4 regions of the Aquitalea aquatilis genome follow, and region 4 is predicted to be linked to each of the others. Evidence: predicted binding sites of a transcription regulator. Region 4 holds the regulator's gene; each other region holds the start of a gene.
What was found. Region 4 encodes sigma-54, which starts transcription at its own class of promoters, with help from an activator protein. Its sites were predicted from a motif close to CTGGCACGCTTCATGCTT; they were not measured.
Positions count from the first base shown of each region.

Region 1: a site for sigma-54 is predicted at 3,219-3,236, ahead of FAZ30_RS12510 (flagellar hook-length control protein FliK). Genes of this name have one in related genera too.
Region 2: a site for sigma-54 is predicted at 5,248-5,265, ahead of FAZ30_RS00150 (ammonium transporter). Genes of this name have one in related genera too.
Region 3: a site for sigma-54 is predicted at 3,680-3,697, ahead of FAZ30_RS07100 (pilin). Genes of this name have one in related genera too.

Region 1 is NZ_CP039731.1:2,674,731-2,682,271, reverse strand. It holds gene fliO (flagellar biosynthetic protein FliO) at 1-136, opposite strand, end outside; gene fliN (flagellar motor switch protein FliN) at 136-585, opposite strand; gene fliM (flagellar motor switch protein FliM) at 582-1,586, opposite strand; gene FAZ30_RS12515 (flagellar basal body-associated FliL family protein) at 1,590-2,120, opposite strand; gene FAZ30_RS12510 (flagellar hook-length control protein FliK) at 2,227-3,186, opposite strand; gene FAZ30_RS12505 (iron ABC transporter substrate-binding protein) at 3,410-4,423, shown strand; gene FAZ30_RS12500 (ABC transporter permease) at 4,428-6,038, shown strand; gene FAZ30_RS12495 (ABC transporter ATP-binding protein) at 6,035-7,075, shown strand; gene fliJ (flagellar export protein FliJ) at 7,099-7,541, opposite strand, start outside.
Region 2 is NZ_CP039731.1:23,942-31,482, reverse strand. It holds gene FAZ30_RS00160 (putative bifunctional diguanylate cyclase/phosphodiesterase) at 1-609, shown strand, start outside; gene FAZ30_RS00155 (bifunctional diguanylate cyclase/phosphodiesterase) at 604-3,846, opposite strand; gene FAZ30_RS00150 (ammonium transporter) at 4,005-5,207, opposite strand; gene FAZ30_RS00145 (extracellular solute-binding protein) at 5,621-6,658, shown strand; gene FAZ30_RS00140 (diguanylate cyclase domain-containing protein) at 6,662-7,541, shown strand, end outside.
Region 3 is NZ_CP039731.1:1,539,069-1,546,609, forward strand. It holds gene proB (glutamate 5-kinase) at 1-458, opposite strand, end outside; gene FAZ30_RS07090 (hypothetical protein) at 525-2,063, opposite strand; gene FAZ30_RS07095 (adenosylmethionine--8-amino-7-oxononanoate transaminase) at 2,190-3,539, opposite strand; gene FAZ30_RS07100 (pilin) at 3,729-4,157, shown strand; gene FAZ30_RS07105 (pilin) at 4,179-4,613, shown strand; gene FAZ30_RS07110 (PglL family O-oligosaccharyltransferase) at 4,670-6,499, shown strand; gene FAZ30_RS07115 (PglL family O-oligosaccharyltransferase) at 6,595-7,541, shown strand, end outside.
Region 4 is NZ_CP039731.1:2,002,297-2,009,837, reverse strand. It holds gene FAZ30_RS09425 (KdsC family phosphatase) at 1-379, shown strand, start outside; gene lptC (LPS export ABC transporter periplasmic protein LptC) at 376-936, shown strand; gene lptA (lipopolysaccharide transport periplasmic protein LptA) at 926-1,483, shown strand; gene lptB (LPS export ABC transporter ATP-binding protein) at 1,480-2,211, shown strand; gene FAZ30_RS09405 (RNA polymerase factor sigma-54) at 2,215-3,645, shown strand; gene hpf (ribosome hibernation-promoting factor, HPF/YfiA family) at 3,715-4,038, shown strand; gene ptsN (PTS IIA-like nitrogen regulatory protein PtsN) at 4,160-4,624, shown strand; gene hprK (HPr(Ser) kinase/phosphatase) at 4,617-5,573, shown strand; gene rapZ (RNase adapter RapZ) at 5,554-6,396, shown strand; gene FAZ30_RS09380 (flavin prenyltransferase UbiX) at 6,503-7,123, shown strand; gene FAZ30_RS09375 (NAD(P)H-hydrate dehydratase) at 7,127-7,541, shown strand, end outside.

The sequences.
Region 1 (7,541 bases), 670 kb from region 4:
ACAGGCTGGAAAAAGGTGTCGGGCTTGAGGCAGCCACCAGCACCGCCGGAGCCGATGCCGCAGCGGCGGTAATGCCGGAAGCCGACAGCAGACAGAACGCTGCCAGCCGGCCTGACAGGCGGCAGGATAGGCGCATTACTTCTGCAGGCGGCGGATGCGTTCCGCCGGGGTAATGATGTCGGTCAGGCGGATACCGAACTTGTCGTTCACCACCACCACCTCACCCTGGGCGATCAGGCAGCCGTTGACCAGCACATCCATCGGCTCGCCAGCCAGCCCGTCCAGTTCCACCACCGAGCCTTGCGCCAGCTGCAGCAGGTTGCGGATGGCGATCTTGGTGCGGCCCAGCTCTACCGTCAGCTGCACCGGGATGTCGAGAATCATGTCCAGATTGCTGGGCACGTTCAACGAGGACTCGCTGCCGGCCCCCAGTTCCTGGAACAGATTGGTTGCCGGCTGCACCGAGGCCGCACTCTGTTCGGCATCGGTGGTTTCCTGCTCCGCCATGGCGGCGGCCCAGTCATCCATGGATACTTCGTCGTCGGCCGCCCCGGCGGTCTGGCCTTCTTCTAGCTGCTCAGTCATTGCTTGTTGTCTCCTGCGGGCTCGGCGAATTCACCAGCCCCGGCCAATACCTTGTCTACCTTGAGGGCGTATCGCCCCTGCACGGTGCCATAGTGGCACTCCAGTACCGGAATGCCGGACACGTCGACCACGACAGCCTCCGGCACATCCAGCATCACCACGTCACCGTTTTTCAAATTGAGAATCTGCCCCAGCGTGACCTTGGTTTCGGCCAGGGTCGCCACCAGTTCCACTTCGGCCGCCTGTACCTGGTGCGTCATCAGGCTGACCCAGCGGTTGTCCACTTCGGTACGGTCGGCCTGCATGGTGCTGGACAACACGTCGCGAATCGGCTCGACCATGGAGTATGGCAGACAGATGTGAAAATCGCCGCCCCCGGCACCCAGCTCGATATGGAAGGTCATGGCCACCACCACTTCGGTGGGGGTGGCGATGTTGGCGAACTGGGTATTCATTTCCGAGCGCAGGTAAACGAATTCGATGGGGTGTACCGGTTCCCAGGCTTTCTGGCATTCGGAAAACACCACCTCGAGCAGGCGGCGGATGATGCGCTGCTCTGTCGGGGTGAAATCACGCCCTTCCACGCGCACATGGTAGCGCCCATCGCTGCCAAACAGATTATCGACGATCAGGAAAACCAGATCCGGGTCAAAAATCAGCAGCCCGGTACCGCGCAGCGGTTTGACATGCACCAGGTTGAGGTTGGTGGGAACCACCAGATTGCGAATGAATTCGCTGTACTTCTGCACCCGTACCGGGCCCACGGAAATTTCCGCATTGCGCCGGATGAAATTGAACAGGCCTATACGCAGGTTGCGGGCAAAACGTTCGTTGATGATTTCCAGCGTCGGCATGCGGCCGCGCACAATGCGCTCCTGCCGCCCGATATCGTAGCCGCGGACACCTTGCGAGTCCTGCGCGCTGTCATCATCTTCGTCCTCGCCGGTGACGCCCCTGAGTAGGGCGTCCACCTCTTCCTGGGACAGGATATCGTCGCCCATCGCTTACTGCTTCTGAATGATGAAGGAAGTGAAGAGTACGCTTTGCACCGGCTCTTCTTCGCCAGCATCCATGGACTCGTTGATGATCTGCTTCACCTGCGCCTTCAGCTTCACCTTGCCATCCGGGGTGGCCAGCTCGGTGGCCGACTTGGACGACAGCAGCAGAATCAGCGCACTGCGAATCTTGGGCATGTAGTCAGTGAATTTTTTCTTGGCTTCTTCATCGCCCAGTTCAGCCTGCATGTCCACTTGCAGCAGGCTGCCATCACCACCAGACAGATTGACAACAAAGGTTTCCAGTTTTTCGAAGATAGGCGGGCCTTCTTTTTTCTTCTTCGGTTTTTCTTTGGTTTGTTCGGTCTGTGCGGCCCCGTCATGCGGCTTGTTCATATTGCTGAACATCACATAGGCGAGACCGCCCATGCCGGCCAGTACCAAGACCAGCAGGATAACCACCACCAGCATCAGCTTGTTGCCCCCGCCCGCTTTTTTCTCGCCCTTGTCCGCTTTTTCCGCTTTTTTGTCTTCTGCCATGGGTCATCAGTCCGTACGTTAGGTTTATAGGGAAAGCTTAAGCCATTTCCCTATTTTATTTTCCAGATTTCCGCACGAACTGAATAGAGCCCCCTTTTGAGCAAAATCAGGCAAAGATACTGAGTATCCCTCGTGCGGACTGGATGGCTGCCAGCGTGTCGTCTTCATCGTTGCCAGCGGCATTCTGGCGGCGGCCATTCTGGTTCTGGTTGAATTGCTGTTGCCGATTCCCGGATTGTCCGCTGGAAACCTGTGCATCGGCAAGAGCTATACCACTGGAAGCCATCATGGAAACCAGTTTCGGCATGTTGTTTTCGATTATTTCACGGGTTGCCGGCACGGCTGAGGTAAAAATCACCTGCGCCTGGTCATTGCCATTCATTTTCAGCGTGACTTCCACCGGCCCCAATTGCGGTGGATTGACCTGAATGGTGGCCTTGTCCATTTTCATGCTGACCATGGACATCACCTGATCCCCCAGGGCCTTTGACCAATTGGGGTCGGTCATCGGCTGGGAGATGGTCAACATCTTGGTCTGGCTGGCCTGTGCGGTCTGCGCCGCCTGGTTGGCACTTTGGCTGGCCGATGCCAGTTGATCGGCATTGGGCGGCAAGAATTGCTGCGCAGTGCCGTCATTGGCCGGCAATTCTTGCGCTGACAGGCCGTGCTGACGCTTCAGTGCCGCCGCACCCTGCAGCAGTGGATCAATAGCCACGTCCTTGATTGTGGCAGTCGCAACATCACCAGGCGTGGTACTGACGGCAGGCTTGTCCTGTACCGGCTGCACCGGCAAGGCCGCCGGCAGCATGGGCAAGGCGGCGAGCAGCATATTGGGAGAGGTATCGGCGGCACTTGCATCATCAGACGCCGCAGAATCCTTGCTCTGCTTGCCTTTGCTGTCGTCGCTGCTGCCAGCGGACTGGCCGGACAAGGCATTGCTCAGGTTGCCGATCTGCGCTCCCAGCAAGCTGGCAAACAGGCCGCCACCATCTTGCGGACTGGCGTCCACCTGCCCTTGCGGCATGGCAGTTTTGGCGCTGGTCGCCGGAATTACGGTAATCGTCATGGCCGAAACCCCTAGGAAAGATGCAGGCATAGCAGCAATTAGCATGCCAGCTGCAGACTGACAGCGCGCAGCCGGCCAAATCATCATCAATTAATTTTATTAATGCGAATCATTATCTTTTGCATTACAATGAGTGCCTTCCAGCGTCAGCGCCGACGATGAATCCAAGTATTGTCGCCGGCCCGGCCTTTCCTTTCAGTTTTCAGCAAGGAGCACCGTCCAGATGTCCAGCCCTTCCTCCCGCTTTGCCAAAATCACCCTGTTGCTCGCCAGCCTGTTTGCTGGCAGCGCCCACGCCGCCCCCAGCGCCGAAGGTATCGTGGTGTATAACGCCCAGCATGAAAGCCTGACCAAATCCTGGGTGGAAGGCTTCACCAAGGAAACCGGCATCAAGGTAACGGTGCGCAATGGCAGCGACAGCGAAATGGGCAACCAGATCGTGCAGGAAGGGGCTTCCTCGCCGGCTGATGTATTTCTGACCGAGAATTCGCCGGCCATGGTGCTGGTAGACAATGCCAAGCTGCTGGCACCGCTGGCACCGGCCACGCTGGCCCAGGTTGACCCCGCTTACCGCCCGGCCCAGGGCAAATGGGTGGGCATTGCCGCGCGCTCCACCGTATTTGTTTACAACAAGAACCGTCTGAACCAGAAAGAGCTGCCCAAGTCGCTGCTGGATCTGGCCAAACCGGAATGGAAAGGCCGCTGGGCTGCGGCTCCGGCCGGTGCCGACTTCCAGGCCATTGTCAGCGCCCTGCTGGAACAAAAAGGTGAGGCAGCCACGCTGGCCTGGCTGAAAGCCATGAAAACCAACGCCCTGCCCTACAAGGGCAACAGCGTGGTGATGAAGGCGGTGAATGCCAGCCAGATCGATGGCGGCGTGATTTATCACTATTACTACTTCGGCGACCAGAGCAAGACGGGTGAAAACAGCAAGAACACCGCGCTGCACTACTTCAAGCAACAAGATCCGGGTGCTTTTGTCAGCCTGTCCGGTGGCGGCGTGCTGGCTTCGAGCAAACACAAGGAAGAAGCCCAGGCCTTCCTGAAATGGGTTACCGGCAAGGGTGGTCAGGACATCCTGCGTACCGAGAATTCTTTTGAGTACGCCGTGGGCCTGGGCGCACAGTCCAACCCCAAGCTGGTGCCGCTGAAGAATCTGGATGCGCCCAAGATCGATGCTTCCCGCCTGAACAGCCGCAAGACGGTTGAGCTGATGACCCAGGCCGGCCTGCTGTAACACCATGCCCAGCTCGTCATCCAGCACATCGGCTGCCACCGCGGTAGCCGATGTTACCCACCCAGCCACCACTCCGGGCCTGCAGCTGCCGGGGCGGCGGCTGCCACTGTGGCTCAGCGGCAGTTCGCTGCTGGTCTCACTGCTGGCGCTGCTGCCGCTGGCCTTCATCATCGTCATTTCCATCCAGACCGGCTGGGAGACGGTGGCCAGGCTGGTATTCCGCCCGCGCGTGGGTGAATTGCTGTTCAACACCAGCCTGCTGGTGGTGCTGACGCTGCCGCTGTGCGTGGCGCTGGGCATTGCCATGGCCTGGCTGACCGAGCGCAGCGACTTGCCGGCCCGACGCGTGTGGTCGGCACTGGCCATTGCCCCACTGGCCGTACCCGCCTTTGTGCACAGCTATGCCTGGATCAGCCTGCTGCCCGCCTTCAACGGCCTGGCGGCGGCTGTGCTGTTGTCTGTCATCGCCTATTTCCCGTTTATCTATCTGCCGGCCGCCGCCGCGCTGCGGCGCATGGACCCGGCATTGGAAGATAGTGCCGCGGCGCTGGGCCTGGCCCCGTGGGCGAGATTCCGGCGTGTCACCCTGCCGCAACTGCGCCTGGCGATCTGGGGCGGTGGTTTGCTGGTCAGCCTGCACCTGCTGGCCGAGTATGGCTTGTATGCCATGATCCGCTTCGACACCTTCACCACCGCGATTTTTGACCAGTTCCAGTCCAGCTTTAACGGCCCGGCCGCCAATATGCTGGCGGGCGTGCTGGCGCTGTGCTGTCTGCTGCTGCTCAGCGCGGAAGCCGCCACCCGTGGCAATGCGCGTTACGCCCGCGTAGGTTCGGGCTCGGCACGCCAGACAGTACCAACCAGGCTGGGCTGGCGCTGGGGCCTGCCGGCCCTGCTGCTGTGCCTGGCAACGGCAGCACTGACCCTGGGCGTGCCGCTGCTGACACTGGGCCACTGGCTGTGGTCTGGCGGACGCGAAGCATGGCAGAACGATGCGCTGTGGCCAGCGCTGCGGCAGACCTTGCTGTTTGGCGCCGCCGGAGCCCTGCTCACGGTGCTGGCAGCCATCCCGCTGGCCTGGCTGTCCGTGCGCGCCCCCAGCCGCCTGCAACGCCTGCAGGAGGGCTGCAATTACATCACCAGCTCCCTGCCCGGCATCGTTACTGCGCTGGCGCTGGTGACCATTACCATCAACTTTGCCCGGCCGCTGTACCAGACAGTGCTGACCATCCTGCTGGCCTATTTGCTGATGTTCCTGCCACGCGCCCTGATCAGCCTGCGCGCCGGCATCGCCCAGGCACCGGCCGAGCTGGAATACGCGGCACGCAGCCTGGGCTGCACACCCGGCAAGGCATTGTGGCGGGTCACCCTGCGGCTGGCCGCACCCGGTGCGGCTGCCGGCATGGCCATGGTGTTTCTGGCCATCAGCAACGAGCTGACCGCCACCCTGCTGCTGGCACCCAACGGCACCCGCACCCTGGCCACCGGCTTCTGGGCCATGACCAGCGAAATCGACTACATTGCCGCTGCGCCCTATGCGCTGCTGATGGTGCTGCTGTCGCTGCCGCTGACCTGGCTGCTCCATCACCATTCCAAACGGACTGCTGGACGATGACCTCCCTGCATCTGCACGAACTGAGCAAACACTACGGCAGCGTCAAGGCTGTCGACCATGTTTCCCTGCATGCCACCGCCGGCAGCCGGCTGGCGATTGTCGGCCCTTCCGGATCGGGCAAGACCACCCTGCTGCGCATGATCGCCGGCTTCGAGTTTCCCGACAGCGGCAGCATCAGCCTGAACGGCCAGACCCTGGCCGCAGATGGCCGCGCCCTGCCCGCTCATCTGCGCCGCATCGGTTATGTGGCGCAGGATGGCGCACTGTTTCCCCACCTGACGGTGGCCGACAATATCGGCTTTGGCCTGTCAGACAAGGGACCTGCCCGCCAGCAGCGCATCGCCGAGCTGGTAGAGATGGTGGCGCTGGAGCAGCACATGCTGCAGCGCTGGCCGCATGAACTGTCTGGCGGCCAGCAGCAGCGCGTGGCGCTGGCCCGGGCACTGGCACAACAGCCACAGCTGATGCTGCTGGATGAACCCTTCTCGGCACTGGACACCGGCTTGCGCGCAGCCATGCGCAAGATGGTGGCGCAGCTGCTGGGCGAGGCCGGCATCAGCGCCATTCTGGTCACCCACGACCAGGCCGAGGCGCTGTCCTTTGCCGACCAGCTGGCCGTGATGCGTCAGGGAAGGCTGATCCAGTCCGGCACGCCACAGCAGCTATACAGCCAGCCGGCCGACGAGATTACGGCATTGTTTCTGGGCGAGGCACTGATCCTGCCGGCACAGATCAAGGCTGGCCGGGCGCACTGTGCGCTGGGGGAGATTGCCATCAATGACGGACAGTTCTGTGGCGAGGGCAGCATCATGCTGCGCCCGGAGCAACTGTCGCTGCAGGCCGAGGCTGACGCCGCGCCAGCGGTGATGGCACAAGTGGTGGAGTGTGATTTTGGCGGCCATTCCAGCCTGCTCAGCCTGCAATTGCCACAACTGAGCAGCCCGCTGCAGTTGCGTAGCGCCAGTTGGCCGCTGCCAGCATGTGGCAGCATGGTGGGGCTGACGGTGCAAGGCCGCGCCCATTTGCTGCAGGCCTGAGCCAGTGACAACAGCGGCGAGGCTCAGTCCTCGCCGTGGGTCTGGTCCCAGAAGCGGCGGGTGGCAAATTCATCGGTGGTTTTCTGCTCGCGCCGCGCCTGCACCAGCTGTTCGCGCTCGCGCTCCCGCTCCAGCAGCTTTTCATAGGCCTTGAGCTTTTTATGCTCGTTGCGCCAGGCCTGGCGTTCCATGATGAAACGCTGCTTGGCGAATTCGGTATCGCCCTGCTGGATACGTACGGCTTCGTCGAGCCGGCCAAGGAATTTCTGAAAGTCCTGCCACTGGGCAATGCTCATGCCCTTCATTCCGCCGGTGGTTAAGCGCTCGCGGTATTCATTGCGGAAATTTTCCAGCTGCTCCTGCCGGTTCATTGCCTCCAGCACCTTGGCCTGCGCCTGACGCATGCGTTCGGCGGCGGCGGCCTGTTTGTCCTCGGCCAGCTGGATCAGAAAAGTGTATTTGCTTT
Region 2 (7,541 bases), 2.0 Mb from region 4:
GTCGCCGAAGATTGCGGGCTGATTCTGCAACTGGGCGAATGGGTGCTGCGTCAGGCGCGGCAGTGGCGGGAGCAGGGGCTGGCACTGGTGATGGCGGTGAATCTGTCGGCCGTGCAATTCCGCCAGCCGGACCTGCCGGCACTGGTGGCGCGCATCCTGCAGGAAGAGGGCTTGCCTGCCAGCGCGCTGGAGCTGGAGCTGACCGAAGGCGTGGCCATGTTCGACCCGCAACAGGCCATCGCCGTGATGAATGTCTTGCATGAGCAGGGAGTGCGCATGTCGATCGACGATTTTGGCACCGGCTATTCCTCGCTCAACCTGCTCAAGCAGTTCCGCGTCTACAAGCTGAAAATCGACCAGAGCTTTGTCCGCGACATCGCAACCGATCCGGAAGATCGCGCCATTGTGGCCGCCATCATCCACATGGCGGAAAACCTTGGCCTGCTGACCATTGCCGAGGGGGTGGAAACCGAAGAGCAACTGAGCTGGCTGCGCGCCCAGGGCTGCGATGAACTACAGGGTTATCTGTTCAGCCGGCCTTTGCCCGCTGCTGCCTTTGCGGCTTATGCGCAGCAGCACTTGCCGGCCACCGCGCTGCTGCGCTCATGAGTCGGCAGCCACTGCCGGCGTTTGCTGTTGGCTGTCCTGCGGTGTGTTTCCGTCATGGCGCGCTGGCTGGGCATCTGCCAGCCAGTTTTGCAGCTGTCCGGGCGGCAGTGCCTGGCTGAACAGATAGCCCTGAATCACCTGGCAGCCTTGCGCCACCATGAAATCGTACTGGGCCACGGTTTCCACGCCTTCGGCGATCACCGTCAGGCCCAGGCTGTGGCCCAGGGCGATGACGGCCTTGCAGATGGCGGCATCGTTGGGGTTGTCCAGCACATCGCGCACAAAGCTGCGGTCGATCTTGACCTGGTCCAGCGGCAGTTGCTTCAGGTAGGACAGCGAGGAATAACCGGTGCCGAAATCATCCAGGGCAAAGGTAATGCCCAGCTGGCGCAGGCTGTTCATCTTGCTGCCGGCGTCGTCCAGCTTCATCAGCAGCAGGCTTTCGGTGATTTCCAGTTTCAGCAGGGCCGGGTTGGCACCGCTGTCTTGCAGCAGGCGGCTCAGGCGGCTGACAAAATCGCTCTGGTGAAACTGGCGGGCGCTGACATTGACCGCGATGCTCAGGCTGGCGGTGTCGGCATGGCCGGCCCAGGCGGCCAGCTGGGTGCAGGCTTGTTGCAGCACCCAGTGGTCGATGGCCAGGATCAGATTGCTCTGTTCGGCCAGCGGAATGAAGGAGCCGGGCAGACGCAGCCCCTGTTGCGGGCTGTGCCAGCGCAGTAGCGCTTCCACGCTCTGGCAGGGCTGGCCGTGGCGGATCTGCGGCTGATAGTGCAGGCTGAGTTCGCCGTGCTCCAGCGCATGGTGCAGCTCGGCTTCCAGCCGGGTGCGGGCATTGATTTCCGCCTGCATCAGCGGATCGAAAAAGCGCAGGGTATTGCGGCCGGCCGATTTGGCCTGATACATGGCCAGATCAGCCTGCTTGAGGATGTCTTCGGTGCTGGCGTGCTCGTCGGCAAACAGGGCGATGCCCAGGCTGCAGCTGCCCCGGTAGTCGTGGCCGCGCAGCTCGTAGGGCTGCTTGAGCTGCGCCAGTATCTTGCGGCCCACGCTTTCAGCCTCGCGCAGCGCTGCTTCGCGCTGCGGGCCGAGGTTTTCCAGCATCACGATGAATTCGTCACCCCCCAGCCGCGCCACGGTATCGCCCACGCGCATGCCGTGGTGCAGGCGGGCGGCCACGTCTTGCAGCAGCAGGTCGCCGATGTCATGCCCCATGGTGTCGTTCAGCGACTTGAAGTTGTCCAGGTCGAGAAACAGCAGCGCGCCGTATTGCTGCTGGCGGTGTGCTGCATCCAGCGCGTGCTGCAGCCGGTCCAGCAGCAGGCGGCGGTTGGGCAGGTGGGTGAGGGCATCGTAAAACGCCAGGGTCTGGATTTCGTCCGCAGCGGCCTTGCGCTCGGTAATGTCCTGGAAGATGGCCACGTAGTGGCTGGTCTGGCCGTCGCTGTCGTGCACGGCGGTAATGGTGAGCCATTCCGGGAAGACTTCGCCGTTCTGGCGGCTGTTCCAGATTTCACCCTGCCAGCGGCCATCCTGCAGCAGGGACTGCCACAGTTGCTGGTAGAACGCCGGCGGATGCCGGTGCGAGCTGAGAATGGCCGGGGTCTTGCCCACCACCTCGGCACTGCTGTAGCCGGTAATCTGGCAGAAGGACGGATTCACCCGCAGAATCACCCCGTCGCGGTCGGTCACCATGATGCCTTCCTGGGTCAGGAAAGTGGTGGCCGCAATGCGCAGCTCGGCCTCCATGGCCTTGGCCTGGCTGATGTCGGCGATATAGCCATACCAGGTGACGAAGGGGCCGTCTCTCTCGGGCATGGCATCCACCCGCAGCCATTTGAGCTGGCCGTCGGGCAGCACGATGCGGTACTCGATATTCCATAGCGTCAGGCTGGTGGCCGAGGCATGCATGGCACTGAAGAAGGCATCCGCGTCGTCCGGGTGCAGCATGGCGCGCATGGGGTCGGCGTTGCAGCTGACTGCCAGCGGTGTCAGGCCATACAAATCCAGTAAAGCCTCGCTGGCAAAAGGCAGGCAGCCGTGGCCATCTTCGAACAGGCGGTACTGGAACACCACGCCGGGAATGTGCGACACGATCTTGCGCAGCAGCCGGTTGGCGGCGTGTTCGCTGGCTTGCTCTTCTTCGCGCAGGATGCGCTCCAGCAAGCCGTTGAACGAGGTGGCCAGCAGGCCAAGCTCATCTTGCTGCCGCACCGGCAGCGCCTGCTTGGGCAGCGTGCCATCACGCATGCCGGCCAGCAGGGCGGTGGCCTCGGACAGCGGCAGCAGCTGTCGGCGCAGCCACCACCAGCAGAAGCCGCCGGCCAGCATGGTCAGGCACAGCGCCAGGCCAAACAGCTGCTGTTGCAAGGTGCGGATGGGGGCGAAGGCTTCTGTCGTCGGCAAGACCGCCTGCATCAGCCAGCCGGTGGACTGGATGCGCACGCTGGAGGACAACTCGGCGATCCCGCGCGAACTGACGGCAATGCCCGACCCCTGGTAACCGGACAGGTAGCGGTCATACAGCGGGTTGATCCCGGGTGGCGGCCCGGCCTTGAGCAGGCGTTGCTTATCCGAGGACATGATGTAGCGGCGGCTTTGTGGTGCAGTAATGAAGAAACTGCCGGTGGCACCATAGCGCGCCGAACTGATGTCATCCAGAAAATTGGGTTGTGCCAGATTGGTGATCCCCATGATCATCCCCACCAGCTTGCCATTGGCATCCAGTAGTGGTTCCAGCATGGAAATCACTGGCTTGCCGGTGTACTGGCCTTGCATTGGCTCTGTGATATAGCGTCCGCCGTGCTGCATGGCCAGCTGGAAGAACGCGCGGTCGGTATAGGAGCGACCGTTGCGGCCCAGGCTTTCCGGGATGCTGGCTTTCACCTGGCCATTTTTGTCCAGTACCACGATGCCCCAGTTGAACATCATCAGCAAAATGGGCCGCCGTTGCAGCTCGGGCTGGATGGCGGCCGCAGTGACCGGCTTGCCCTTGAACTGTGTGGTGAGGGACTGCAATGCCTGTACTCGCTCTCTTACCGAGCGGTCCACTTCGCGCGCAGCCAGCGATACGGTAGAAAACTGCTGGGCGGAAATGGTGTCTTCCATCTGCTGGCGCAGACTATGGCTGATCAGCAGGGTGGCCAGCCACAAGGTAATGACCAGTGCCAGCAGCATGCCAAGTGTGATGCGAGTGCGCAGGGAGCGCCTGCCGTGCGGGGAGAATTGCGTGCTCATGATTCCGGTAGCTGCCTGCGGGTAATGCTTCTCGTCAGCATAGCGGAGGCCCTGCGCGCTGTGTGTCTTCTTGTCGGACAAAACCGCCAATGTCTGAGGCGGATCAAGATTATGACATCGTGGTCGGGCCCGTACGGCAGGCCCGACCGGCCAGTCAATTACCAGTTGGTTTCACGGTCGGGAGTGGCCGTGATCTGGTGGATGGTGAGGTCGGCCCCGTTGAACTCTTCTTCTTCATCCAGCCGGATGCCCACAGTCTTGCGCAGCACGGCATACACCAGATAACCGCCGCCAAAGCCGATGGCGATGCCGCCGGCCGTGCCCAGCAGCTGGGAAACCAGGCTGACGCCGCCCAGGCCACCCAGTGCACTCTGGCCGAAGATGCCGGCAGCAATGCCGCCCCAGGCACCGCAGATGCCGTGCAGTGGCCATACCCCCAGCACGTCATCAATTTTCCAGCGGTTCTGGGTCTGGGTGAACAGCCAGACAAACATCGCACCTGCCGCCAGCCCCACCATCAGCGCACCCAGCGGATGCATGATGTCCGAGCCGGCACACACCGCCACCAGGCCGGCCAGCGGGCCGTTATGGATAAAGCCGGGGTCATTCTTGCCGGCCCACATCGCGCTGAGCGTGCCGCCCACCATGGCCATCAGCGAGTTGATGGCCACCAGCCCGGAAATGCCGTTCAGTCTTTGTGCGCTCATCACGTTGAAGCCGAACCAGCCGACGATCAGAATCCACGCTCCCAGTGCCAGAAACGGAATGGAAGAGGGCGGATGGGCCGAGATGCGGCCTTCCTTGCTGTAGCGGCCACGGCGTGCGCCCAGATTGAGTACGGCAGCCAGGCCGATCCAGCCGCCTACTGCATGTACCACCACCGAGCCGGCAAAGTCGTGGAAAGGCTGGCCAAAGCTGTGGCTGAGCCAGTCTTGCACGCCATAGTGGTTATTCCAGGCAATACCTTCGAAGAAGGGATAAACCAAGCCGACCAAAAGGAAGGTGGCAGCCGATTGCGGGTGGAATTTTGCCCGTTCGGCAATGCCGCCGGACACAATCGCCGGAATGGCGGCGGCGAAGGTCAGCAGAAAGAAAAACTTCACCAGTTCATAGCCATTGTGCTGGGCAATATGGCTGGCATCCCCCAGGAAGTTCACCCCATAGGCCACGCTGTAGCCGACAAAGAAATAGGCAATGGCCGATACGGCAAAGTCGGTCAGGATCTTGACCAGGGCATTGACCTGGTTTTTCTTGCGCACGGTGCCCAGTTCCAGAAAGGCGAAGCCTGCATGCATGGCCAGAATCATGATGGCCCCCAGCAGCAGGAACAGTACGTCGGAAGGTGAATTCGAGTTTGGCATGGCGAGTCCCGTTGTTGTCGGCTTTTATGGGGCTTCCTTAAAGCAAGGGGAATGCCAGCTTGTCACCAGTGGCACCAGTTTGAACCGTGATTGCTCGAAAATGGTGACAGCACTGCCCGCTTTCGGTGATGCCGAGTGTGGCTTGGGAGGGTGCTACTGGTGCGTTGATGCACCAAAACGGTGTTTTGTTGTACGTCTGTGCTGTTAATTGGTGCATTGAAGGTAAAAAGCACCGCTTCGGTGCGTGGCGACACGGCTGCGACCCCGCTCGTGTTGCTGCCGGGCGCATGGGCCGGCCAGACCCACCAGCTGCCGCCGTGGTCATTTGATCGAATTTTCGTAAAAATACTTAGGTATAAGGGATGACAAGCAGCTACATTCAAACGGTGAATTGAAAAAAAAGAAATGCAATCGTGGCATTCAATAAATTCAGCCTGCTTGCGGGGGTAATCGGCTGCCTGTTGTGCTGCCAACTGGCCATGGCCAAGGACGTGCTGCGCGTGCTGGCCTGGCCTGGCTATGCCGATCCGGATGTGGTGCATGCCTTCGAACAGCGCTTTCAGGTAAGCGTGGAGGTAACTTTTGTCGATTCGGACGAGGCGCTGTGGGCGAAGATGCACGCGTCCACCGGCCCGCGTTTCGATGTGCTGGCTGCCAATACCGCCGAAATGCAGCGCTATTTCGCCGCCGGTCTGCTCAAGCCGCTGGACCCGGCCTTGCTGCCCAATACCCGCCGTCAGCTGCCGCGCTTTCGCAATCTGGCGGCCATTCCCGGCTTGCAGCAGCAAGGCCGGCTGTATGCCGTTCCCTTCACCTATTCCACCATGGGCATCATCTACGACCGGCGGCAGTTTCCCGTACCGCCCGACACGATGAATGTGCTGTGGGACCCGCGTTATCGCCACAAGGTGCTCGACTTCAATAGCGGACAGCACAATTTCTCCTTTAGCGCGCTAGCCAGCGGCATCGAGCAGCCCTTTACGCTGAGCGCGGCGCAGCAAGGCAGGCTGGTGCAGCGGCTGATTGCGCTGCGGCGCAACGTACTGACTTTTTACAGCCTGCCGGAAGAAGGGACGGAATTGTTCATCCGCCACAAGATCGCGCTGATGTTTGGCAACTACGGCACCCAGCAGCTGAACTCCCTGCGTCAGGCCGGGGCCGATGTTGGCTATGCCATCCCGCGCGAAGGCGTGCTGGCCTGGCTGGACTGCTGGGCCATGACCGCAGCCAGCAGCCAGCCACGGCTGGCACAGCAATGGATCAACTACATGCTGGAACCCGCAGTCAGTGCCCTGCTGCCGACCCGTCAGGGGCTGGCCAATACCCTCAGCGCCAGCGACGAACTGAAACCCGGTGCCAAAGTGCTGTGGTTGCAGCCGGTGGAAAATGCCGCGCAGCGTGAAGCGCTATGGCAAAAAATCTATTCCGGCGACCGGCCGGGGAGCTTCTGAATCATGCGCTCCGGTCTGCTGGTGAAACTGGCGCTGCTACTGGCGGTGTTCGGCATCCTGTCGTCCGGCCTCACCGGCTATTACGCCTTTACCGCCAACCGCACCATGCTGGTGTCGGCGGCGCAGGGCGATTTGCTGATGGCTGCGCGCGGGGTGAACCGCCGGCTGCAACAGGCCGAGGAAGAGGCCGCCGATGACGCCATGCTGCTGGCACGGCTGGTGCAGGTGGCCCAGGTGATCAATAGTCATGGCGGCCAGCAGGCACAAGGGGCGCGCGACGAACTGGCGCAGGCATTTGCCGGCATGCTGGCGCTGCATCCCGAATACTTGCAGGTCAGGCTGATCGGTGCGGCTGACAACGGGCTGGAACTGGTCAGGGTAGACAGCAGTGGCGGGCTGACCCTGCGGGTGGCGGGCGCGGATTTGCAGGAAAAAGGCCACTTCCCCTATGTGTTTGAAACCCTGGCCTTGCCGGCCGGGCAAATCTACCAGTCAGCCATCGGCATCAATCACGAACGGGCCGCACATGACGCCGAAGGACGCCCCGGCATGATGGTGGCGACGCCGCTGCCGCGCAGCGACGGCCAGCCGGGTGGGCTGCTGGTGATCAGTCTCGATCTGCAGCGGCTGCTGGGACAGCTGCGTGCCGACTTGCCCAAGGGCTATCAGCTGTATATGGCCAACCGCTGGGGCGATTTTCTGGTCCACCCCGACCCGACGCAAACCTTCGGTTTCGAGCAGGGCCGCCGTATCCTGATGCAGGACAGCTTTGCCGCCACCCAGCCCCTGTTCGAGCGCAAGCTCAACAATCTGGCGCTCAGCGGGCTGGAACAGCCACAGCAGGCCGCAGACCGGGTGATGGCTTTTGTGCGCCAGCCGGTGG
Region 3 (7,541 bases), 460 kb from region 4:
TTGTCGCCAAAGCGGATTTCATCGGTCACCACGGTGTCGTTCTCATTGATGATGGGGACGACATTGAGGTTGAGCAGGGTCGTGAGGGTGGAGCGGGCATTCAGATAGCGGGTGCGATCGGCCAGGTCTTCGTGGGTCAGCAGGATTTGCGCGGTTTTCAGGCCGAATTCACGAAAGGCGGTTTCATAAGCCTGGCACAAGCCCATCTGGCCCACTGCGGCAGCGGCCTGCAGTTCGTGCACCCCCTTGGGGCGTACCGACCAGCCCAGTCGCTGGCAACCTTCGGCGATGGCGCCGCTGGATACCAGCACCACCTGTTTGCCACGACGCTTGAGTTCGGCGATTTCCGCTGCCCAGCGCGCCAGTGCCGACAGGTCCAGCCCCTTGCCGTCATTGGTTACCAAGCTGGAGCCTACCTTGACCACGATACGGCTGGCGGCATGAATCACCGAACGCATACAAAATCCTCTGTCTGGCTATGAATATCGAGCTAGCCAGTGTACCGCAAACTGCCGTGGCATGGCTCAGAAGTACTCGCTGGCGCGAAATTCCATCAGCTGGAAATGGGGTGACTGCTTATCCAGCCGCGAGCTGCGAATCAGGCTTTCTCCAGCCGTATCCCATAGGCGGAATTCACGCAGCCGGCTGAATAGACGGCCTTGGGTGACCAGTAGCGGTGGCCGGTGCAGACTGGTGATGGCCGGCAGGCGTAGCGCGTATTGTGGTGTATCGGCTGGATGGGTGATGCTGGGGATGAGCATCACGGCTTCGGGCTGCCGGCCGATGATCTCGACGCCGCATTCCACATCGATACCATCCGGCAATAGCGATACCCAGCAAATCATGCAGAGCTGGGCGGTGTCCGGTTTGCCCGGCTGGGTCAGCAGAATGGCCTCGCCGGCTCGCAGTGTCTGGCCACGCGGCTGGCCGCGCAACAAAAAGCCGGTCGCACTCTGATTCACCACCACAAACAGGCTGGGCGCCGGTGGTGCACGGGTGCTGGCCGGAGGCGCAGCCTGCTCGTTGCCAGCCTGTACCCAGCTCATGCCATTGCTGCGATACCAGATGGCAGGAATGGTGGAAATCAACTCGATGACTTCCTGTATCGGCAGGCGCTGATGCCGCCGCCGCCGTGGTTGTTGCCATTCGGCGGCCAGCGATTGCAGCAGGGCCAGCTCATCGTAAACCTGGCTCGGACTATGGCTGGTGTTTTGCAGCCGGGTCAGCTGCTCCACGCTATGCGTCAGTACCGTGATGGCAGGGGAGAGGTCGAGCAGATAGCAGGCGGCATCCAGTGTTTCACTCTGTACGCGCAGGAAGCGTGGCGGTTCGTCGCGGCTGGAGTCCACCAGATAGCCATGTACCCTGCCCTTGAGGGCTTCCACCGGCAGCAGGGTGGTCTGGCGTGACAGATCCATGATCAGTTGCTTGGCCACCAGCAATTCCGGCATCGACAGCCGGTTGGTGGAGGTGAGCCCCAGCAGCAGAATCTGCCGATAGATCAGCTCTGGTGAGTCGTCCTTTTCCAGATGTTTTTCCTGCCAGCCGCGTGCTAGGGCAAAGCTGTACAGCTGGTGGCAGTCTTGCCAGAAGTGCGCGGGGGGCGGGCTGTAGCTCTGGCAACAGATGTTCAGCAGCTGCCGCGCCGCCATCATGGTGTACAGCAGCAGTTCAATGCGCTGTTGCTCACGCTCCAGCAGGCCGCGCTTGGCCAGGCGTTCGCTCAGGGTGAGCTTGAACGCGACAAAAATAGACTCGAACAGCGCGGCACCCAGCATGGCCAACTGGCGGGTGCGCACCACCGAAGTGAGGTCGGTTTGGACAATCTCACTTTCCAGCGCCGGATAGTAGCGATCCAGCCCTTTGAGGTAGTGCAATAGCAGCTTGTGCCGATTGCCTACTTCCATCGGCGTGCGGCTCAGGCCTCGCAGGGCCTCAAGCAATAGGCGGCCGCATTCCTGCAGGTCGCTATACGGCAAGCGCTCTACCCAGCTGGCTACGCTGTCGGGGTTGGTGTCGACCAATCGTGGATCCCTATCGAGGGCGGGCAAGGCAAGCTGCATCGTGCGTCCTCATGGCAAGGCGGCGTAGCGCTGGGAATGAAAGGCGGGGAAGCGGATGTAAATCGTTCCCTGCCATGTATCACTCTCTATGCTATTTGAATTAAGCCGGCCAAAGCAAGGTAGCACTCAGGGCAAGGCAGTCACAGGCCCGGTCAAAACATCGTTTTGTTGACTTAACTCATCCAGTACCTGTGTTGTGGCCTGAAACAGTTGAGTCATCTCCTCTGCTTGCAAGATGTAAGGCGGCATGAAGTACACGGTTTTGCCAATTGGCCTTACCAGGCAACCATGCTTAAGCATGGCTGAGAAAAAGGCTTGTGCAAAGTCCGAGCGGGGGCTGTCGACATCAAAGGCCCAGATCATGCCGGTATGGCGGAAATGCCGTACGTCGGCACGCTCGGCCAGCGGTGCCAGAATGGCGCTAAAGGTTGCGGCCAGCTCGCGGTTACGGGCGATGATGTCTTCATCGGCAAAGATATCCAGCACTGCCAGTGCCGCACTGCAGGCCAGCGCATTGCCAGTGTAGCTGTGTGAATGCAGAAAGCCGCGCGTCACCTCATCGTGATAGAAGGCCTGATAGACCGTATCGCTGGTCAGCACGCAGGACAGGGGCAGGAAGCCGCCGGTAATCCCCTTGGATAGACAGAGAAAGTCTGGCGTGATCCCAGCCTGCTCACAGGCAAACAGAGTGCCGGTGCGGCCAAAGCCGACCGCGATTTCGTCGGCAATCAGGTGTATCTGATACTGATCGCACAGCCGGCGCAGCTCCGTGAGGTAAACCGGATCGTACATGGCCATGCCGGCAGCGCCCTGCACCAGTGGTTCGACGATGATGGCCGCCATTTCACCAGCTTTCTTGGCCAGCACATTCTCCAACGAGCGCAATGCCTGCCTTGCCACATCGGCTGCACTTTGCCCCGGGCCAGCCTGGCGCGCATCCGGGGTGGGGACACGTACCCCGGGTTTCAGCAGCGGCGCATAGGTCGCGGAAAACAGTGGCACATCGGTCACTGCCAGCGCACCGGCAGTTTCGCCGTGATAGCTGTTGTCCAGACTGATAAAGCGGCATTTCTCCGGACGACCGACATTCTTCCAGTAATGAAAGCTCATTTTCAGCGCGATTTCGGTGGCACTAGCACCATCCGAGGCATAAAACGCATGATCCTGGCCGCTCAGCGCGCACAGCCGCTCGGACAGCTCAATCACTGGCTGGTGGGTAAAGCCGGCCAGAATGACATGCTCTACCTGATCCAGTTGATCCTTGATTGCCTGCTTGATCCTGGGGTTACCATGGCCGAACAGATTGACCCACCAGGAACTGACCGCATCCAGATAGCGTCGGCCTTCGAAATCCTCCAGCCACACGCCCTCGGCGCGCGCGATGGGAATGATGGGCAAGGTTTCATGGCGCTTCATCTGGGTACATGGATGCCACACATGCTGGCGGCTGCGTTGCAGCCAGTCCTGATTGCTCACGGCAAACTCCTGAATGGGGAATGGGCTGGATGCTAACACAGCCCGCAAGCACCACCCGAACTGACAAAAAACGTCACATCCTGCCGCGTAATGCGGGCTATGGGATGTACTGACGGACTGAATTTACTGGATGGGGCCGCTTGGCACGCTTTCTGCATGGTATGGATAGTGCATACCACGGAGAGGGTCATGCGGGGCAATAATGGTTTTACTTTGATTGAACTGATGATTGTTGTTGCCATCATCGGCATATTGGCCGCGATTGCCATACCGGCGTATCAGGCTTACACGATACGAGCAAAGGTAGCCGAAGGGTTGCTGGCTGCCGATGCGATCAAGTCTGCAGTTTGGGATAGCTATACCAGTAATAATAGCTGGCCATCCAGTAATGCGTCAGCAGGTATTTTGTCGGCAAGCACTTATGCAACGAAATATATTGATTCAATCAATATAGTGGCAGCATCGTCAGTCAGCAATATAGTAGTAAATTTTAATGCTAGTACGGTATTGTCTGGATTGACCGTAACCATGATGCCACAACTTTCTAGTGGTTCAATCATGTGGACATGTCAAGCCAGTGCAACATTTTCACAGTACCTTCCATCGAGTTGTCGTTAACTTTATAAAGAGGAATACGTTATGAATAGCAAAATTCAGCAAGGTTTTACCTTGATCGAACTGATGATCGTTGTTGCCATCATCGGTATTCTGGCTGCCATCGCTATCCCGGCCTACCAGGATTACACCAAGCGTGCGCGTGTAACGGAAGGTTTGTCGCTGGCATCTGCAGCCAAGACTGCCGTATCTGAATATTACGCATCTAATAACCAGTTTCCGACGTCAAATGCTTCGGCAGGTTTGTCAACATCTATTTCAGGTAATGCTGTTTCCAGTGTGGTGGTTGGTACCTCTGGTGTTATTACCGTGACTTATAACACATTAGTTGACTCTACCGGGTCCGCTAATACTTTGACCTTGAGCCCTAGTTCGGGAAGTGGTGCAATTTCGTGGAAATGTGCTGCAGCTACCCTTCCAACAAACTGGGTACCTTCCAACTGCCGCAACGGTAACTGATTTTGATCATTGAGTAATTAATTAGGGAAGGTGCTCTGCAAAGAGCACCTTTTTTTATGATGATTAAAAAGATAACCATGGGCAGCTTATTAATTGCTGCGGCAGTAACCATGCCTTTTTTGAGCTGGCTGCGCTATGCGCCTCTGCCTGATTGGGTGTCGGATGCATCGTGCTTGTTTTTCTTGGCGACTTCCATGCTATTTATCCTACCAGCACGGAATAATTCCTCACTAAATATCTCTGCAGTATTGCTACCATTTTTGTGTTTTGCCATTTATCTGGCTATGACTGGTCATAATTTGGCGAATTTCACAATCTTGATTGCAATACTGGGCTTTCTTGTTCTTTGGAGTTTGCAGTTCTCCATTCATTTCAATAAAAATAACAGCGAAGATTTTTTGCTGATTCTGGCGACAGTCATTTTTATTTTTTCCATGCTGCAAGTGGTGTTGGGCTTGTTGCAGGTGTTGAGTCTTGCTCCTTTATTTCAAGGCTATGTGGTATTTGATCAGTCTGAGGTAAATTCAAATATCATGGGTAATATTGGGCAGCGTAATCAGTATGCCCAATTTTTAAGCTGGGGAATCCTGGCTGCCTGCTATCTTTATGCTAAAAGACGATTGCGTATGTCTTTCTTCATCGGGAGCGTTTTTCTTCTGGCTTGGCTGTCAGCATGTGCAGGTGCACGTCTGGTGTGGGCTTATGTGCTGATTTTTGCCGGGCTGGGATGGTATTGGTCAAGGCAGAATAAGGCTGAAACAGTCCGCCGAATGATCCGGGCTGTGATGATCGCAGTTGTCTTGATAGTATTGACGCAATTATTTAGTAAGCAGATTGCAGCACTGTTGGCCTGGCTCGGTATTCCCATCCATGTTGTTAGTGGTGCAGACCGTTTCTTTTCTGCTGGTTTTGGTATTCGTCGCCGTATTGAGTGGACTAAAGCATGGGAAATTTTTCTGCAACATCCCTGGTTTGGCGTTGGTTGGGGAGGTTTCCCCGCTCAGTCGGTGGAGATGGAGCTGACTGGTGGTCTACCGAAATATCCTGAGAGCTGGCTGTTTGTTCATTGCCATAACCTGTTTTTCCAGCTGTTGGCTGAAACCGGCATTGTTGGTGTACTGATTGTATTTGCCACACTTGGCTACGCACTGGGCAGTTTTTTTAGAAAAGGACAGCAGTCGGCGGAAAACTTGCTGTTGCTGGGTATTGGTGGCGTGATCCTGGCGCACAGCATGTTTGAATACCCGCTATGGTATCTGCCATTTTTGAGTATGTTTTTGATTGTTCTTTTGCTAGCGCCAGCGCCAAGAGTAACAATTTCGATGCGGCCATCATTTGTCAGGGTGGCGGGTTTGGTTGTCGCGATAATGACATTGCTTTATCTTGGGACTGGTATTGCAGCCTTTAAAACAATGGTCGCCTATGACTTGCCAGCACCAAATGCACAAGAGAATGTGCGGCGGATGGGAGCCTTGTTTGATGTTGGCAAAAATCCGTTGTGGACTAATGATGCAGATATGGTATTGGCCAATTATTTGATTCCCTCGCGTGAGCAGCTGGATCTGAAGCTGCAGCACTTTTCCCGATTGGCAGCATACCGACCCTACCCTGAAGTGCTACTGAAATTGGCAGTCTTGTATGCACTGGATAAGCAGATGGCCAAAGCCGAGCATACGATAAAGCTGGCAATCGCCAACTATCCAGATTATGCGCCCAATTTTGATTACCGTTTGGCCGTGATGAAGAAAGATGAACTGAAGCCATTGCAGCTGATTACCTCCAAGGCGGCCAAGGCATATGTCGATCATGGTGTTCAGACCGATCCTGGCCGTATCGCGGCAGTCATGACAGTTGCCTCCCCGGCCACCCGCAAGCCCTTGTTCTAGGTAGTTAACGACACTGCCAGTCTTCTGGCTGGCGGTGTCTTCACCGCGCTACATGCGGTATCCTCCATGCTTTGCTTTTAGCCCCAGACTCCATCATGTCTTTTCCAACTTTTTCCCGCCGTCTGGCCTTGCTGGCGTTTTGCCTGATCGCCATCATGCCTTTTGCCTCCCGTATCCATTTCGTGCCATTGCCGCAGTGGTTTGGCGAGATGAATGTGGTGTGGCTGATGCTGGCCGCAGCGGTTTATCTGTTGCCCAGCGGCATGCTGTTCGAGCGGGTGCCGCGTGCCAGCTGGTGGTGTCTGTGGCTGGCCATCGTGTGGGCGCTGCAGCCGCAGCTGGTCCATGCGCTGTTTCCCGGTATGACTTATGCCACCGCGCTGGCCTGGCTGGTGGTGGCTTTGCTGGCTGGTTTGTCTTATAGCCTGCAGCAGACCTTTGGCAGTCGCGAGTTTGCGGTGTGGCTGGCGCGCGCCATCATTGTCGGCGGGCTGGTGCAGTCGCTGATCGGTCTGGCGCAACTGACGGGCTTGGCCAATAGCCTGGGCTTGTTTTATGACAGCGCCCACCCGACGACCAATATCTTTGGCCATATCGGGCAGCGCAACCAGTATGCGCATTACCTGATGTGGTCGGTGGTCAGTGGAGTGTATCTGTTTGCGGTGGATCGCCTGGCGCGTGGCTGGTTGGTGCTGCTGGTGCTGTGGCTGGGGCTGATGCTGGCCTATGCCGCATCGCGTACTACCTTGCTGTATCTGCTGGCCTTGACCTTGCTGGGTGGCTTGTGGCACTGGCGGATGCAGTCTGCGGTATCGCGCCGCTTGATGTGGGCGATGCTGCTGTCTTGTGTGGTGGTGTTTGCGGCGCAGTTTGCCTTGCCGCTGGTGAATCATCTGCTCTCTTTGCTGACACATGCCACGGTGAGCAACGCTTCGGGGGTGGAGCGGCTGGCAGCCAACGGCGATGATATGGGCTCGCGCCGGCTGGCGGAAATGGGCAAGGCCTGGTTGAGTTTCAAGTCGCACCCGCTGTGGGGGGTGGG
Region 4 (7,541 bases):
ACTGCAGTCCACCGGGGTCAAGCTGGCCATCATCTCCGGCCGGGCCGACCGCTGCGTCGAGCATCGCGCCCGCGCGCTGGGCATCGATTTCTATTTCGGCGGCATCCACAACAAGCAGGAAGCGCTGGCCCAATTGCTGGAGCAGGCCAATGTCAGCGCCGAACAATGCGCCTTCATCGGTGACGATCTGATCGACCTGCCGGTGCTGCGCCGTGTCGGGCTGGCCGTGGCGGTACCGGCCGCCCCCACCCTGGTGCGCCAGCACGCCCATTACGTCACCGGTTTCCCCGGTGGTCAGGGTGCGGTACGTGAACTGGCCGAACTCATCATGCAGGCCCAGGGCAACTTCGATGCCATCCTGGCCAGGTATCTGGCATGATCCGCTCGCACCGGCTGTTTCCTATCCTGCTGGTCCTCATCACCGGCCTGCTGACGGTCTGGCTGGATACCGTATCGCGCTGGGAGCCCAGCAAGCGCGAACTCGACCCCAACAAGCCGGAAGTCGTGGTTGATGCTGTCGTCGCTACCCGCTACGACCCCAAGGGCATGCTGCAGGAAAAAATGATTGCCAGCCGCATGTGGCAGTACCCTGACCGCACCGAGTCCTATTTCGAAACGCCAGACCTGCAAAGCTACAAGAACGGTGTGCTCGCCTACCACGCCATTGGCGAAAGCGGGCGCTATAACAGCAAGACCAGACAGGCGCTGTTTGACAAGAAAGTCACGCTGATCCAGCCGGCCAGTGCAGACCAGCCGGAAACCCGCGTGGTCAGCAGCAATATGCGTATCGATACCGTGCGCCACATCGCGCAGGCCGCCACGCTGACCCACTTCTATCACGGCAAGTCGAGCGGCAGTGCCGTCGGCTTCATCTATGAACAGCAGACCGGCCAATTGCAGCTGCTGTCCAATGCAAAGGTCACCTATGAAAAATAAATGCCGCACTTACGCCCGCCTGGCCTTGCTGGCGCTTTCCCTGTGCGCGGGCCACAGTGCACACGCCGAAAAGGCCGACCGCGACAAACCCATTGAAATCAGTGCAGATCGCGGCAATCTCGACCAGCTCAAGGGCGTTACCGTCTGGCAGGGCAATGTCATCATCGTGCAAGGCACGTTGAAACTGAACGCCGACCGCGCCACCGTCACCCAGGACAAGCAGGGCAACCAGACCATGCAGGCCACCGGGCGTCAGGTACTGTTCCGCCAGAAAATGGATGGAAAAAACGAATGGATTGAAGGCCAGGCCAACCAACTGGACTACAACACGGTCAGCCATGTCGCCGTCCTCACCGGCAATGCCCGCGTCAAGCGCGGCAACGATCTGGTCATCGGCAACGTCATCACCTACAACACCGAAACCGAGCTGTATGAAGTCAGCAGCGGCGCCAGCAGCAATGGCGGCCGCGTCACCGCCATCATCCAGCCCAAGCCCAGGGACACCACCGCCCCTGCCGCCAAGAAACCCGACGGAAACGCACCATGAGCGGCCCCAGCATTCTGAAAGTCGAGCGGCTGAAAAAGCGCTTCAAGAAACGTACCGTCGTCAAGGATGTCGCCCTGCAGATCCAGAGCGGCGAAGTGGTCGGCCTGCTCGGCCCCAACGGCGCGGGCAAAACCACCAGTTTTTACATGATTGTCGGCCTGATCGGCGCCGATGAAGGTGAAATCACCCTGGATGGCAGCAGCATCACCCACCTGCCCATCCACCAGCGCGCCCGCCTTGGCCTTGGTTACCTGCCGCAGGAAGCCTCGATTTTCCGCAAGATGACGGTGGAGGAAAACATCACCGCCGTACTGGAAATCGCCGGCTACAAAGGTGACAAGCTGGAAAAGGAACTCAGCCTGCTGCTGGACGACCTCAATATCGCCCACCTGCGCGAAAGCAATGCCCTGTCGCTGTCCGGCGGCGAAAGACGCCGGGTGGAAATCGCCCGCGTACTGGCCACCCGCCCGCGCTTCATCCTGCTGGACGAGCCTTTTGCCGGCGTCGACCCGATTGCCGTGATCGACATCCAGAAAATCATCACCTTCCTGCAACAACGTGGCATCGGCGTACTGATTACCGACCACAACGTACGGGAAACCCTGCGCATCTGTGACCGCGCCTACATCATCAGCGACGGCTCGGTACTGGCCTCCGGCGAACCGGAAGAACTGGTCAACAACGAGAAAGTGCGCCAGGTCTACCTTGGCGAACACTTCCACCTGTAAGCCATGAAACAGTCACTACAGCTCAGGGTTTCACAGCAACTCACGCTTACCCCGCAACTGCAGCAGTCGATCAAGCTGCTGCAGCTGTCCACCCTCGACCTGCAAACCGAAGTCGAGCGCTTCCTGCTGGACAACCCCATGCTGGAACGCGGCGACGACACCCCGACACAAGAAGGCAGCACCAGTACCAGCGACACGCCGGCGGCCGGAGAAGAGAGCACGCCCGCCTCCGACAGCAATGACAGCGACAGCAACCCGCGTGACGACAGCAGCGGCGAACTCACCGACTGGGGCAGCGGCAGCCGCCGCAACGACGGCGACGACGAGTTCGACCCCATGCTCAACGTCCCCTGCCCGGTCAGCCTGCGCGAACATCTGCTGGCCCAGCTGGGCGAACTGACGCTCCCCACCCGCGATCAGGCCATCGTGCAATTGCTGATCGAAGAACTGGACGACAACGGCTTTCTCAGCGTCGATCTGGAAGAACTGGCCAGTCATTTGCCGCTGGAACTGGAGCTGGAAGCCGACGAACTGATGGTCGGCCTGCGCCTGTTGCAGCAGTTCGATCCGGCCGGCATCGCCGCGCGCTCGCTGGCCGAATCGCTCTGCCTGCAGCTGGACCGTCTGCCACCGCAGGAAAACGGCCATGCCCTGGCGCGCAAGATCGTGGCAGAACACCTCGGTTTGCTGGGCAATCGCGACTATACCCGGCTCAAACGCCTACTCGGCGTCGACGACGCCGCCATCCGCCAGGCCCAGCAACTGATCGCCCGGCTGACCCCCCATCCGGCAGCCGGTTTCGGTGGCGAGGACGTGCACTACGTCATCCCCGATGTCACCGTGCGCAAACGCCGCGGCCGCTGGGTGGCCGAACTCAACAACGGTGCCGTACCCCGGCTGCGGGTCAACCAGCTGTATGCCCAGATGCTGTCGGAAAACCGTGCCGGTGCAGGCGAGCTTTCCGGCCGCCTGCAGGAAGCAAAATGGCTGGTCAAGAACATCCAGCAGCGATTTGACACTATCCTGAAAGTGTCGGAAGCTATAGTGGAAAGGCAGCAAGCGTTCTTTGAACACGGAGAAGTGGCCATGCGTCCGCTCATCCTGCGCGATATCGCAGACGAGCTGGGACTGCATGAATCAACCGTTTCCCGGGTGACTACCCAGAAATACCTGCTCTGCCCGCGCGGCTTGTTCGAGCTGAAATATTTCTTCGGCAGTTCCCTGGAAACCGACAGTGGCGGCGAATGCTCGGCCACTGCCATCAAGGCCCATATCCGCCGCATGATAGACGGCGAAAATACGGCCAAGCCACTTTCTGACAGCGCCATTGCCGACGAATTGGGTAAACAGGGCATGCAGGTTGCAAGACGTACCGTTGCGAAGTATCGTGAAGCTATGCAGATTCCACCGGTCAACCTGCGCAAGGCATTGTAGGACGCCTTGAAGAATATCCGCTTGCCCGGCCGACCCGACCGGGCAGTCAACACAAGAAGGAGTTAGGGTATGAACCTCAAAGTAACCGGTCTCCACCTCGAAGTAACCCCGGCCCTCCGCGAATTTCTGGAAAGCAAGCTGGAACGTATCACCCGCCATGTCGATCACGTTATCGACGTTACCGTCACACTGTCGGTAGACAAGCTGGTGCAAAAGGCAGAAGTCAACGTTCACCTCTCCGGCAAGGACATCCACGTAGAAGCCACCGACTCCGATATGTACGCTGCCATCGACTCGCTGATGGACAAGCTGGATCGACAGGTACTCAAGCACAAGGAAAAACAGAGCGAACACCGCGTGACTCCGCAGGTTCAACCGGAAGCCACCCTGTAATCACCTGACCGACGATGCGGGAACCCAGCGGGTTCCCGTTTTTATTTGCACGGAGCCTTTTTCATTTTGATGAAGGCAACGTAGAATTGGCCAGTTTTTGTAGCCGCGTGCACACATTCCTATGAGCCTGATCGGCAAAATCCTGACACAGGATCACATCCTCCCGGACCTGGATGTCGCCAGCAAGAAGCGCGTCTTCGAGCAGGTGGGCCTCCTTATCGAAAACACCCACGGCATTGCGCGCAGTGAAATTTTCGACTGCCTGTTTGCCCGGGAAAAGCTCGGCTCCACCGGACTGGGCCAGGGAGTCGCCATTCCGCATGGCCGTGCCCGTGGTCTGAAGGAAGCCGCCGGCATCTTCATTCGGCTGAAGAACCCCATCCCCTTCGATGCGCCGGATGGCAAGCCGGTGCAAAGCCTGTTTGTACTGCTGGTACCGGAACAAGCCACCGACCTGCACCTGCAGGTACTGTCGGAACTGGCCCAGCTCTTCTCCAGCAAACAGCTGCGCGAACAATTGCTGACTGCCACCAACCGCGCCGAGCTCTACCAGTTGCTCACTGCATGGAATACCAATAATGCCTAGCATCACCGTGCGCCGGCTGTATCAGGACAATCAGCAAAAGCTCAATCTGACCTGGGTGGCCGGCACCGGTGGTGCCGACAGCCCCATCGGCAATGACGAGCAGCGCCCTACGCTGGCACTGGTGGGTCACCTCAACTTCATCCACCCCAACCGTGTACAGGTGTTGGGTCTGGCCGAAGTCGACTACCTGAACCGGCTGGAACAGTCCGCCGCCAAGACCGCGCTGGACCAGCTGTTCCACAAGACCATGTCGGTGGTGATGGTGGCCAATGGCCAGCAGGTACCCAAGCTGCTGCGCGACTACTGCCACACCCATAACGTGCCACTGATGAGCACGCCGCTGGAAAGCCCCTACCTGATGGATGTGCTGCGCATCTATCTGGCGCGTGCGCTGGCGGTTTCAACAGTGCTACATGGGGTTTTTCTCGATGTGCTGGAAATCGGCGTGCTGATCATGGGCGACTCGGCCATGGGCAAGAGCGAGCTGGCACTGGAACTGATTTCACGCGGTCACGGCATGGTGGCCGATGACGCAGTGGAACTCTACCGCATCGGCCCGGAAACACTGGAAGGCCGCTGCCCGCCCCTGCTGCGCGACTTTCTGGAAGTGCGCGGCCTGGGCATTCTGAATATCCGCACCATTTTCGGTGAAACCGCCGTCCGGCCGAAAAAGGTGCTCAAACTGATCATCCATCTGGTCAAAGCCAACGACCAGGCCATGCAGGCACTGGATCGGCTGAATATCCAGTCCGAAACCCAGGACATTCTGGGTGTCACCGTACGCAAGGTGGTGCTGCCAGTGGCTGCAGGCCGCAACTTGGCCGTGCTGGTGGAAGCGGCAGTACGCAATTACATCCTGCAACTGCGTGGCATCGACAGCACGCGTGAATTCATCGAACGCCATACCAACTTCCTCAGAGATCAGGAAAATGCGCCTGATATTGATTAGCGGCCTGTCCGGCTCCGGCAAATCCATTGCCCTGCGCGCGCTGGAGGACTCCGGCTATTATTGCGTGGACAATCTGCCAGCCACCATGCTGCATGAGGCCATGTCGCTGTATGCCGACTATGGCTACGAGCAAATCGCCATCAGCGTGGATACCCGTTCCAGCCCTTCGCTCGGCGCATTGCCACAGGAAGTGGACAAGCTGCGCCAGCAAGGCGTGGACGTACGACTGCTGTTTCTGGAAGCCAAGCCGGAAACCCTGGTCAAGCGCTTTTCTGAAACCCGTCGTCGCCACCCCTTGTCCGGCAGCGGCTCCACGGTGGAAGAATGCATCCGGCTGGAGCAGGAGTTACTGGCCAGCATCCAGGAAATGGGCATTCGCATCGACACCAGCGAGCTGTCGGCCAATGCACTGAAAAGCTGGATCAAGGAATTGGTAGAGGCAGACAGCAGCCGGCTGACCATCATCTTCGAGTCCTTCGGCTTCAAGCATGGCGTCCCGCTGGATGCCGACTATGTCTTCGATGTGCGCTGCCTGCCCAATCCCTACTACGACCCTGCCCTGCGTCCACTGACCGGCCGGGATCAACCGATTGTCGATTTTTTCCTGCAGCACCCGCTGGTCGCTGAAATGACCGAAGACATTCGTCACATGGTGGCCAAATGGCTGCCGGAATTCAGCCGTGAAAACCGCAGCTACCTGACAGTCGCCATCGGTTGTACCGGTGGCCAGCACCGCTCGGTCTATATTACCGAACAACTGGCGCGGGCCTTTCCCGCCTCACAGGTGCTGCTGCGCCACCGCCAGCTGTTCCGCGAAGCCTGAACCCGCGCGGCCCCCTGCAGCCGGACAGTGCGGCTCCCCCATACCTCCCGGCCATTGCGGATCCTGCCCACAGCATCGGCAAGATCCCTGCCCATGGAAGATGCTGATGACCATACCCAAAACCGTTACCGTCGCCCTGACCGGAGCCTCCGGTCTGCCTTATGGCCTGCGCCTGATCGATGCACTGATCGCCGCAGGTATCCGCGTGTGGGTTTTATATTCACAGGCGGCCCAGGTGGTGGCCAAGCAGGAGATGAATCTGCTGCTGCCCTCTCGCCCCGCCGAAGTACAACAATGGCTGTATGAACGTACCGGCGCACAAGCCGAACAACTGGCCGTGTTTGGCCGTGAAGAGTGGTTTGCCCCGGTCGCCTCGGGCTCGAATCCGGCAGATGCCATGGTGGTCTGCCCCTGCTCGATGGGAACCCTGGCCGCCATTGCCCATGGCATGAGTGATAATCTGATCGAGCGGGCTGCCGATGTCAGCATCAAGGAAGGCCGCAAACTGATTCTGGTGCCGCGCGAAACCCCACTGTCGGTCATCCACCTGGAAAACATGCTGCAACTGGCCCGGCTGGGGGTCGTCATCCTGCCACCATCACCAGGCTTCTATACACATCCAGCTAGCGTCGATGACATGGTGGACTTTGTCGTGGCACGCATTCTGGACCAGCTGCGCATCCCCCATAGCCTGATGCCGCGCTGGGGTGAAGCACACAAGGAGTAAGCCATGCGGGAAAACGCGTTGTGGAGCCTGCCGGACTTGCGCCGGCTCGAAACCGAAGCCGAACGACAAGGCCTCGATCTGATGCAACGCGCTGCCCGCGCCACTGCCGACTGGGTGGGCCAACACCTGGACCGCGACGCACACATCCTGGTGGCCGCAGGCCCCGGCAATAATGGTGGTGATGCGCTATATGCTGCCTTGTTGCTGATGCAGGCAGGCTACAGCGTGGATATCCTGCTGCCGCAAGCCGCCACCAGTCCGCAAAGCCAGGCCGCACTGCAGGCCATACGCCAAGCCGGCGGGATTCCCCTGCAGCAATTGGCAAGCGACTACCCCACGCCAGACCTGCTGATAGACGGCCTGTTCGGCATCGGCCTGAGCCGTCCCCTGTCAGCCGACTGGGTGGCCGTCATTACCC